Regions from separate parts of the Rothia sp. HMSC066G07 genome, predicted to be linked through region 2. Evidence: riboswitches for the same ligand, from Rfam matches in the RefSeq annotation. Region 2 holds a riboswitch; the other holds the start of a gene.
What was found. Region 2 has a riboswitch for thiamine pyrophosphate ahead of HMPREF2971_RS04110 (bifunctional hydroxymethylpyrimidine kinase/phosphomethylpyrimidine kinase). Riboswitches for the same ligand answer to the same signal wherever they lie in the genome.
Positions count from the first base shown of each region.

Region 1: it holds a riboswitch for thiamine pyrophosphate, as region 2 does, so the genes downstream of both, HMPREF2971_RS07000 (ECF transporter S component) here and HMPREF2971_RS04110 (bifunctional hydroxymethylpyrimidine kinase/phosphomethylpyrimidine kinase) in region 2, are expected to answer to the same signal.

Region 1 covers NZ_KV816928.1:11,887-16,325, forward strand. Annotated here, with positions in the region: gene HMPREF2971_RS06995 (ABC transporter ATP-binding protein) at 1-1,161, opposite strand, end outside; gene HMPREF2971_RS07000 (ECF transporter S component) at 1,239-1,859, opposite strand; TPP riboswitch at 1,918-2,018, opposite strand; gene HMPREF2971_RS07005 (DUF4235 domain-containing protein) at 2,285-2,518, shown strand; gene HMPREF2971_RS07010 (MFS transporter) at 2,679-4,115, shown strand; gene HMPREF2971_RS07015 (septin family protein) at 4,345-4,439, opposite strand, start outside.
Region 2 covers NZ_KV816924.1:89,231-93,669, forward strand. Annotated here, with positions in the region: gene HMPREF2971_RS04100 (ABC transporter transmembrane domain-containing protein) at 1-572, shown strand, start outside; gene HMPREF2971_RS04105 (ABC transporter ATP-binding protein) at 574-2,322, shown strand; TPP riboswitch at 2,566-2,746, shown strand; gene HMPREF2971_RS04110 (bifunctional hydroxymethylpyrimidine kinase/phosphomethylpyrimidine kinase) at 2,738-4,439, shown strand, end outside.

The DNA.
Region 1 (4,439 bases), on a different contig from region 2:
GGGGGTCCAGGTGGGCACGTCCCAGTGGGCGCGGTCGCCGCCGTGGTTGCCGCCGTGGTTACCGTCGTAATTACGGAGCGCGTCGGTGGCGGTGAGGGTGCCATCGGGTGCGGTGAGGAGCCCTGCGAGGGTGAGGGCTAGGGTTGATTTGCCGGCGCCGTTGGGGCCGAGCACGCTGAGGTGTTCGCCGGCGTGCAGGGTGAGGTTGATGCCGCCGCGCAGGACGGGCAGGTCGGTGGGTGCGGGTGCGGGGGTGTCGCCGAGGCGTTTGATGGTGCGTCGGCGTGCGCGTCGTTGTTTGGGGGTGGGTTGTGCGCGGGTGATGCTGAGGTTTTCGGCGCGCAGTAGCGCCTCGCCGTGCTCGCCGTGCTTGCTATCGCTGTCGCTCTGCGGTGCACGCGGCACGTAGTTGGGTACCCACACGCCCGCATCGATGAGTTCTTGGCGGGCTTCGGTGAGTACGGTGTCGGGTGCGCCGTCGTGGGTGATAGTGCCGCCTTCGCCGAGTACGATAATGCGGTCCATGTGCGGCGCCCAGATGCTCACGCGATGTTCTACGACGAGCAGGGTCGCGCCGGTCGCCTCCGCAGCGGTGAGGATGCTGTCGCGTACTTCCTGCACGCCGGAGGGGTCGAGGTTGGCGGTGGGTTCGTCGAGGATCATGGCGCCGGGGTGCATCGAGAGGATGCCCGCCAGGCCGAGGCGCTGTTTCTGTCCGCCGGACAGTGCGCTGCTGGGGTGGTCGAGGGCAAGGTGGTTGAGCCCTACTGCGGTGAGGGCTTCGGTGACGCGGCCCCAGATTTCTTCGCGGGGTACGCGCAGGTTTTCGGGGCCGAAGGCTACGTCGTTGCCGACGGTTGCCATGACGATGGAGGATTCGGGGTCCTGCTGCATCATGCCTGCGGTGCCGGGTGCTTCGGCGGGTGCTTGCCCGTTGATGGTGATGGTGCCGCCGGCGGATTCGCCATCGTCATCGTGGAGCACACCGGCGATGGCGTGCAGGAGCGTCGATTTGCCGGCGCCGGAGGTGCCCAGTAGCAGGACTTTTTCACCGGGGTTGATGGTGAGGTTGAGTCCACTGATGACGGGTTCTGGGCGTCCGGGGTGGTGCCAGCTGAAGTTGTTGAGCTCGATGCGCGCCCCGCGCGGTGTTGCTTCCATGATGGTTCCTTAGCCTTTTGTGTGGCTGCTGTAGTGTGCCGAGTGGTGAGTGACTAGGGGTGGCTAGTTGCTGGTGGTTAGCGGCGGGTCTTGCCGGATGCCAGCGAGGAGAGCACACCGGTCTTGGCGAGGTTCTGCACGAGAATCCACGCCAGGAAGCCTGCGATGACTGCGCCGGAGATGACGGCGCACGCTACGTAGATGATTGCCTTGACCGGTTCCATGTCGGGGTAGTAGATGAAGATTTCGTTAACGCCCATGAACAGGCCGCTGAGCGCACCGGCGAAGATGGCGACGGTTGCGTTCCAGCGGCGGTAGCGGAAGATTGCGAAGGCGATTTCAGCGCCGACGCCCTGGAAGAAGCCTGCGATCAGGATTTCGCCGCTCCACGCGCCGCCGGTGAAGAGTACGGAGATGAATGCTGCGACGATTTCGCAGAAGAGTGCTGCACCGGGCTTGCGGATGAGCAGGCCGCCGAGGGTGCCGCCGAGCAGCCACGCGCCGCCGATGATGGGGCGGAATTCGGGTGCTGCTACGAGTGCGGTTTTGGTGGCGGGGCTAACTGCGATGTCCCAGATCCAGAAGATGACGGCGCAGGCTACTGCGATAACTGCGGCGATGACGATTTCGTTGACTCGCCAGCGCAGGTTCGGCTTCTTCGGTGCGTCCTGCGTTGTGGAGGTAAGGTTCTGTGACATTGGTGGTCCTTCCGTCGTTGGAAGGGGAATGTCCTCGCCCTCTGATTGGACGAGGGCATTGAGAAGAAATTCGACTCCCTACGCCGGTACTAACCGGATCAGGTTCGAGGGTCTGCTTAGCACTCTCAGCGCCTCGGTGGCGCTCCCCTGTCGTGTGGGGTTCCTTGTCCGTACCGTTGTGGTGCGGGTGGGAACCCAGGTTCGATTGTAGGCTTGTCTGGCTGTTCGTGCCAATTTGCCGCTTTTTGTTTCGTTCTTCTGCCCACATTACAGAATTGCACGGTGTACAATTTTGGGACGGAGAGGCTCCAAGGCGGCACGAACGCCTTAAACCCTATACGCTAGGGAGTGGCGCTCTTTTCTCACCCAACCCCGAAGGGGTTCACGGGCAGGACGCCGCATCGTATACAGCTAAGGAGATACATATGAACCCCGTCGCTAAGCTTGCTATTGCGGGTATCAACATGGGCGCTGCTGCCCTGGTTGGTAAGGGCCTGGGCGCAGCCTGGACCAAGGCTACCGGTAACCAGCCTCCCGCCATTTCCCACGAGTCTGAAGACACCCTGCGTCAGGTCATCCTCTGGACCGTTCTGACCTCCGTCGTGGGTGCTGTGGTGAGCTTCGGTATTGCTCGCCTGCAGCGTCGTTTCTTCAACTAAGACTTTGCGCTTTCCGCGCGAAAGTTCATGAACTAGGCGGTACGTATCTTCGCTCGGTACGTACCGCCTGGTGTTCCCTCTTCAGCACGCCCGCTCTACTTCAGCAGGCTTCACGCCACCGCTACGCTGAAGCGCCACCTCGGCATCCGAAAGCACAACTATGACTATTTCTTCTCCCCGCCGTAAGGCGAAGGCTCAGCGTAGGGTCGTTGACCACGCGAACAGCCGCCGTTCGGTCGCGTCCTGGGTCATGTGGGATGTTGGTTCGTCGAGCTTCGACTCGATTATGACGACCTTCATCTTCACCGTGTACCTGACCAGCAGCTACTTCGGCTCCCCCGAAGAGACCTCTTCGGCGCTGTCGCTGGGTCTGACTATCGCCGGTTTCCTCATTGCGATTCTGGCGCCGGTGACCGGTCAGCGTAACGACAAGTCTGGCCGCGGCATCTTCTGGCTCGGCGTGAACACGCTACTGCTGGTCGCTTCGATGGCGGCGTGCTTCTTCGTAGGCCCCACCCCGCAGTACCTGTGGCTGGGTGTCACCCTGATTTCTGCGGCGAGCGTGTTCAGCGAGTTCGCGTACGTGAACTATAACGCCGTGCTGCCGCGTATCTCCCACCCGGAGAATATCGGTAAGATTTCGGGCGCCGGATGGGCTGCCGGCTACATTGGCGGTATCCTGGCGCTGGCTGTGGTGCTGTGGGGTTTTGTGCTTACCCCCGAAGTACTCGGCCTGACCACCGATAACGCCCTGAATATCCGTGCGGTCGCACTGTTTGCCGCCGCCTGGTGTTTGATCTTCTGCCTGCCGCTGCTGGTGCGTATGCGCACCCGCGAGCGCTTCCTGCCGGAGGTGCTGCCCACCCGCGAACTGCGTTTCCTGGAGCTCGGTATGGAGCGTTTCTCCCCTGCTCGTCAGGGCGGTCTGCTCGCCTCCTACAAGGCGCTGTGGCGCACCATTAAGCGGCTGAAGATGACGTCCCCGCAGACCCTGTGGTTCCTGATTGCTTCGGCGGTGTTCCGTGATGGTCTGTCCGGTATTTTTACGTTCGGCGGTATTCTTGCGGCGGGCACGTTCGGTTTCAGCACTTCCGAGGTGATCCTGTTCGGTATTGCCGGTAGCGCTGTCGCGGCGGCTGGCGCGATCCTGGGCGGCTACCTGGATGACTACCTGGGCCCGAAGGCGATTATTGTTATCTCGCTGGTCGGCATTATCTTGGCGGCTACCCCGCTGATGTTCTTCCCCGAACCGGGCGTGTTCTGGGTATGCGCCCTGCTGTTGTGCCTGTTCGTGGGCCCGGCACAGTCGGCGTCCCGCACCTTCTTGGCTCGCCTGGCGGATCCCGGTACTGAGGGTGAGCTGTTCGGCCTGTACTCGACCACGGGTCGTGCCACTAGCTTCCTGGCACCGATGCTGTTCGGTCTGTGCGTGAGCATCATGGGCGCGCAGATTTGGGGTGTGCTCGGTATTCTGATCGTTGTGGTGGCGGGTCTGCTCCTGCTGCTGCCGGTGAAGGCGCCCGGTCCGCTGCGTATGCGTGCGGCTCGCCGCGAGAAGAAGCGTGAACAGAAGCGCCGCAACAAGGCAGCCCAGTAAGGCTGCTCGGTAAGGCGTCGCGGGGCTAAGCGTCCTGCAAACCCCCGCAAATACAAGCCCGCAAACACAACCTTGCAAACGCAAAGGGAGGGGCGGGTAGAAGATCATTCTTCTACCCGCCCCTCCCTTGTGCTTAAGCAGTGCCTATCGAGGAGCGCCTACCAAGCAGCGCCTATCAAACGGAGCTCAGAAAGCCGCGCCAGAGAGCCGTGTCAGTAAGCCGCAGTGGCTAGTCCTCCACCACGTCATCCTCATCGTCAGAGACAGCGTCCTCAGAGGAATCCAACGCAATCTGCTGCTCCTCCTCATCCAGAACCTCATCGC
Region 2 (4,439 bases):
TACGCCGCGGGGGAGAGGACCTCAAGGACGCCTCCGGCCGCCGCGTGCTGCTGAGCGAACCCAACCCCATGATTTTTGCGGGAACCCTGCAGGAGCACCTGCGCCTGGGCACCGTGCCGAACCCCGACGAGGAGCTGGCACAGGCGAAGGATGAGGAACTGCTGAAGATTACCGACTCCCGCGAAATCGCCTACCGGCTGGGCGGACGCAACCCCGAAGACTACTTCGCCGCCCGCATCACCAGCGAAGGCGCGAACCTCTCCGGTGGTCAGCGTCAGCGTCTGGCGCTCGCCCGCGCACTCGCACAGGACGCGCAGGTGCTCATACTGACCGAGCCGCTGAACTCCGTGGACGAACCCAGCCAGCGCTACATCTACGATGCGATGGAAACCCAGATTGGTAGCGACCGCCTGCCCGTCGGCTACCCCGGCCTGCTGCAGGATTTGGAGCAGGTCTACGTTGTCTCTACGACCGCGGAGACGACCCGCCGCATGGAACGCGACGGCTACCCGGAAACCGCTCAGTCTGAAACTGCTCAGCCTGAAACCACTCAGAATCAGGAGGTGAACTAGCATGGCAAAGCAGCTCCCCATCGAAAGCCCCGCCTACGTGGCACGCCGCATGTGGAACTACCTCGCGGCGCATAAGGGGCGAGCCCTCTACACCTTCGTCATCTACATGGTCAGCACCCTCATGGGTGCGGTGGTGCCCCTGCAGATTGGTGCTACCGTGGACGACGTGGTGGCGGGCAAGTTCTCCAGCTACCCGTGGCAGCCGATTCTGATTATTCTGGCGGCGTTCATCGTGCAGGCGATAACCCTCATGGTCTCCTCGTACAGTGCGGCACGACTGGGTGCACTCGTCACCCGTGACGCCAACCAGGACACCCTCGATGGTACCCTCGACCTGGATGCACGCACCGTGGAAGAAGCCGGCAGCGGCGACCTGCTCACCCGCGTAACCGACGACCTCTCCTCGGCGGCCAAGTCCGTCAGCGAGGACCTGCTCGGCGCGATTTACGTGGTGCTGTACTTCATTATCTCCACGATCTCCCTGGCGTTCGTGAGCCCGGCAATGGGCCTGATCATGCTGCCCATGATTGCCGGTCTTGCCCTCATCATGTCGAAGATGCTGCCGCTCATGGCGGCACGCAACCAGACCGCCCAGGAGCGCGTGAGTGACCTCAACAGCGTGCTGACCGAGAATATCCGCGGCACCTCCACGATCCGTGAGCTGGGCGTTCACACCGCCCGCGAAGACGCCTTCGCCGGTGAGAACAAGCGCCAGTTCGCCGCGCAGCTGGGCATGGTGCGCATCCGCCAGCTGTACTTCACCGTGGACGCTATTAACGCCTGGATCCCGACGGTTCTGTGCATGCTCTGGGGCGCCGCCTGCGTGGCTCTCGGCTGGGCTTCCTGGGGCGCCGTAGCGACCGCCTCGGTCATGGTTTTCAGCCTGCGAATCCTCGCCGACATGCTGAACCACCACGTCAGCAGCCTGCGCATCATGCTCGTGAACATGGGCCGCGTGTTCGGTGTGGTCTCCCTGGCGAAGAAGCAGCGTGAGGCGCGTGCACAGCACCGTGCCGAAGCGTTCGCCGCCGTCTCGGATGAAGCCGTGAAGGACCCGCAGTACGCCATTGACTGCACCGACGTCTCCTACGGCTACTCGCCCGACGCCCTCGTTCTGGAAGGTATCAACCTGAAGATTCGCCGCGGTGAGGCGCTCGCCCTGGTGGGCCGTTCCGGTTCGGGTAAGACCACCCTGGCTCGTCTGATTGGTGGTTCGCTGACCGCCCTGGACGGCACCATCACCGTGATGGGTCGCCCGGTCGGTCACGGCGACTTCCCGACCGATGCCGCCGCCGACGGCCGCCCGCGCCTGCTGGTCTGCACCCAGGAAGCGCACGTCTTCTTCGGTACTCTCGCCGATAACTTTACGGTGGTCGTGCCGGACGCGACCGCCGAGCAGATGGGTGAGGCCCTGGACGCTGTCGGTGCACGCTGGTGGCGCGACCTGCCGCAGGGCATGGACACCGTTGTCAGTGGCGCGGATTCGCCGCTGACTCGCGACCAGATTCAGCAGCTGGCGCTGGCACGTATTGTGCTTGCCGACCCGCACGCCGTGATTCTGGACGAGTCCACCACCCAGCTGGAGCTTGCGGACGCAACCGAGTCCCTGCGCGCCGTGCTGGCGAACCGTGCGGTGCTGATCATTTCGCACGATGCGCGTATCGCCTCGCTGGCTGACCGTGCGGTCCTGCTACACGAGGGTAGGATCATTGCGGAGGGTTCACCGGCAGAGATTTTCGCCCTCACCTAAGCTCTGGCCTAGCCCGGTGGATATGCCCGGCGATATGTCCGGCTGATAGTGCCCGGTACCGTCTAAAGCGGTGCCGGGCATTGCCTTTTAACGGGCGAGTTCTGGGGGGGGGTGCTGAAGCCTGCGCTGGAAACCTGAGCCGGAATGGTGGTGCAGTACCGCAATGCTCAAACGAAAATTTCGGAGAGATTCACTTGTCACCCGCAAAACTTTCAGCTACTGAGAATCGTTGTGATAACCTGGCAGAGCGATATGGGGTGCCTTGAGACGCCCGCGACCCGCTGACCCGCCCAACACCCGCCCAACGAAGGGCATACGGCACAGGGGGCGCACGAAACGGCGTAAGAAAACTCAAGGCTGAGAGAATCACCCATTGAACCTGCTCTAGTTCGAACTAGCGAAGGGATTATCGATAATGGCAGAGCAGCCTACTGCGCCCGCGTGCGCACCCACCACCCCCACCAACCCTGTACCCGGCGCGAGCACTTGCGGAACTCACGGGGCACCTCAGACCTCTAGGGTGCCGAGGGTTCTCTCCATTGCGGGAACCGACCCCTCCGGCGGTGCGGGCATTCAAGCGGACCTCAAGTCCATTACCGCATCCGGCGGTTACGGCATGTGCGTGACCACCTCACTGGTCGCCCAGAACACCTGCGGAGTGCGCGAAGTATTCACCCCGCCCCTGGAATTTTTGACCGCGCAGCTTGCCGCCGTTTTTGATGACGTCACGGTTGACGCCGTGAAAATCGGCATGCTCGGCGACGCGGACACGATCCGTACCGTCCGCACCTGGCTGAGCGAGCACCCGGTGCCCGTGGTCGTGCTCGACCCGGTCATGATTGCTTCTAGCGGTGACCGTCTGTTGCAGGCGGAGGCGGAGCAGGCGCTGCGCGACCTCGTGCCGCTCGTGGATGTGATTACCCCGAACATTCCGGAGCTTGCTGTGCTCTGTGAGAAGGAGCCCGCCCAGACTTTTGATGAGGCGCACGAACAGGCGGCGAACCTTGCTGCGGCGACCGGAACCACCGTGATTGTGAAGGGCGGCCACCTGTGCGGTCAGGACGCCGGTAACACCGCGGTCTTCCCGGATGGCACCTGCGCGCATGTGCGTACCCCGCGCCTGGAGAGCCGCAATACGCATGGCACCGGATGCTCCCTGTCCTCCTCGCTGGCAACCCGCCTGGGCGTGGAACTGCTGCAGCATGCCGAAGCCCCAGGACACACCGAAGCCCCAGAGCACGCTGCAGACCAGCAGCTGACCAGCGAAGACACCCACCGCGCCCTGCAGTGGAGCACCCGCTGGCTCCACGAATCCATTGCCGCAGGTGCCGGTCTGCAGGTTGGCTCCGGTGAGGGCCACGGCCCGGTGGACCACGCCGCCCGTGCTCGCCGCCTGGAGGCTGCCGCCTCCGCGTACCCGTGGCATCACCTGCTCGCCACCACCGACTCTGAGGGCAATGCCCTGGACGGCACCAGCCCGGAGCGTCTGCTGCCGGTCAGCCCCGTGCCCGCCGGTGAAGCCGTCGTCAAGCCCGCCGGTCCCTGGACCGCCGCTCTCTGGGCTGCGGGCGGCGAAACTTGGCGTCAGATTCTGGACCTTCCCTTCGTGCGTGCTCTCGGTGACGGCACCCTCGATGAGGACCTGTTCTCCTTCTACCTGGACCAGGACGCCCTCTACCTGCGTGATTATTCGCGTGCGCTCGCGACTCTCTCGGCGCGTGCTGATACCGCTGAGGCGCAGGTGCACTGGGCGGCTGGCGCTCATGAGGCGATTGCCGCCGAATCGCAGCTGCACGAGGGCTGGCTGGCGAATCGTGCGCGTCTGGGCGGGCCCTCGCCTATTACGATGGGGTACACGAATTTCCTGCGTGCCTCCGCCGCCGGTGATGATTACGTGGTCGGTGCCGCCGCTATCTTGCCCTGCTACTGGTTGTACGAAGAGGTGGGTGCTGTGCTCTCCTCGCAGAATCACGCGGACCACCCGTACGCGGAGTGGTTGAGCATGTACGGTGGCGAAGAGTTTGCCGCGGAGGTGGCGCGTAGCCTCGCGGAGGTGGAGCGTGCGTTTGAGACGGCTTCACCGGCTCAGCGTGTGCGTGCGGCGCGGGCGTACCTGT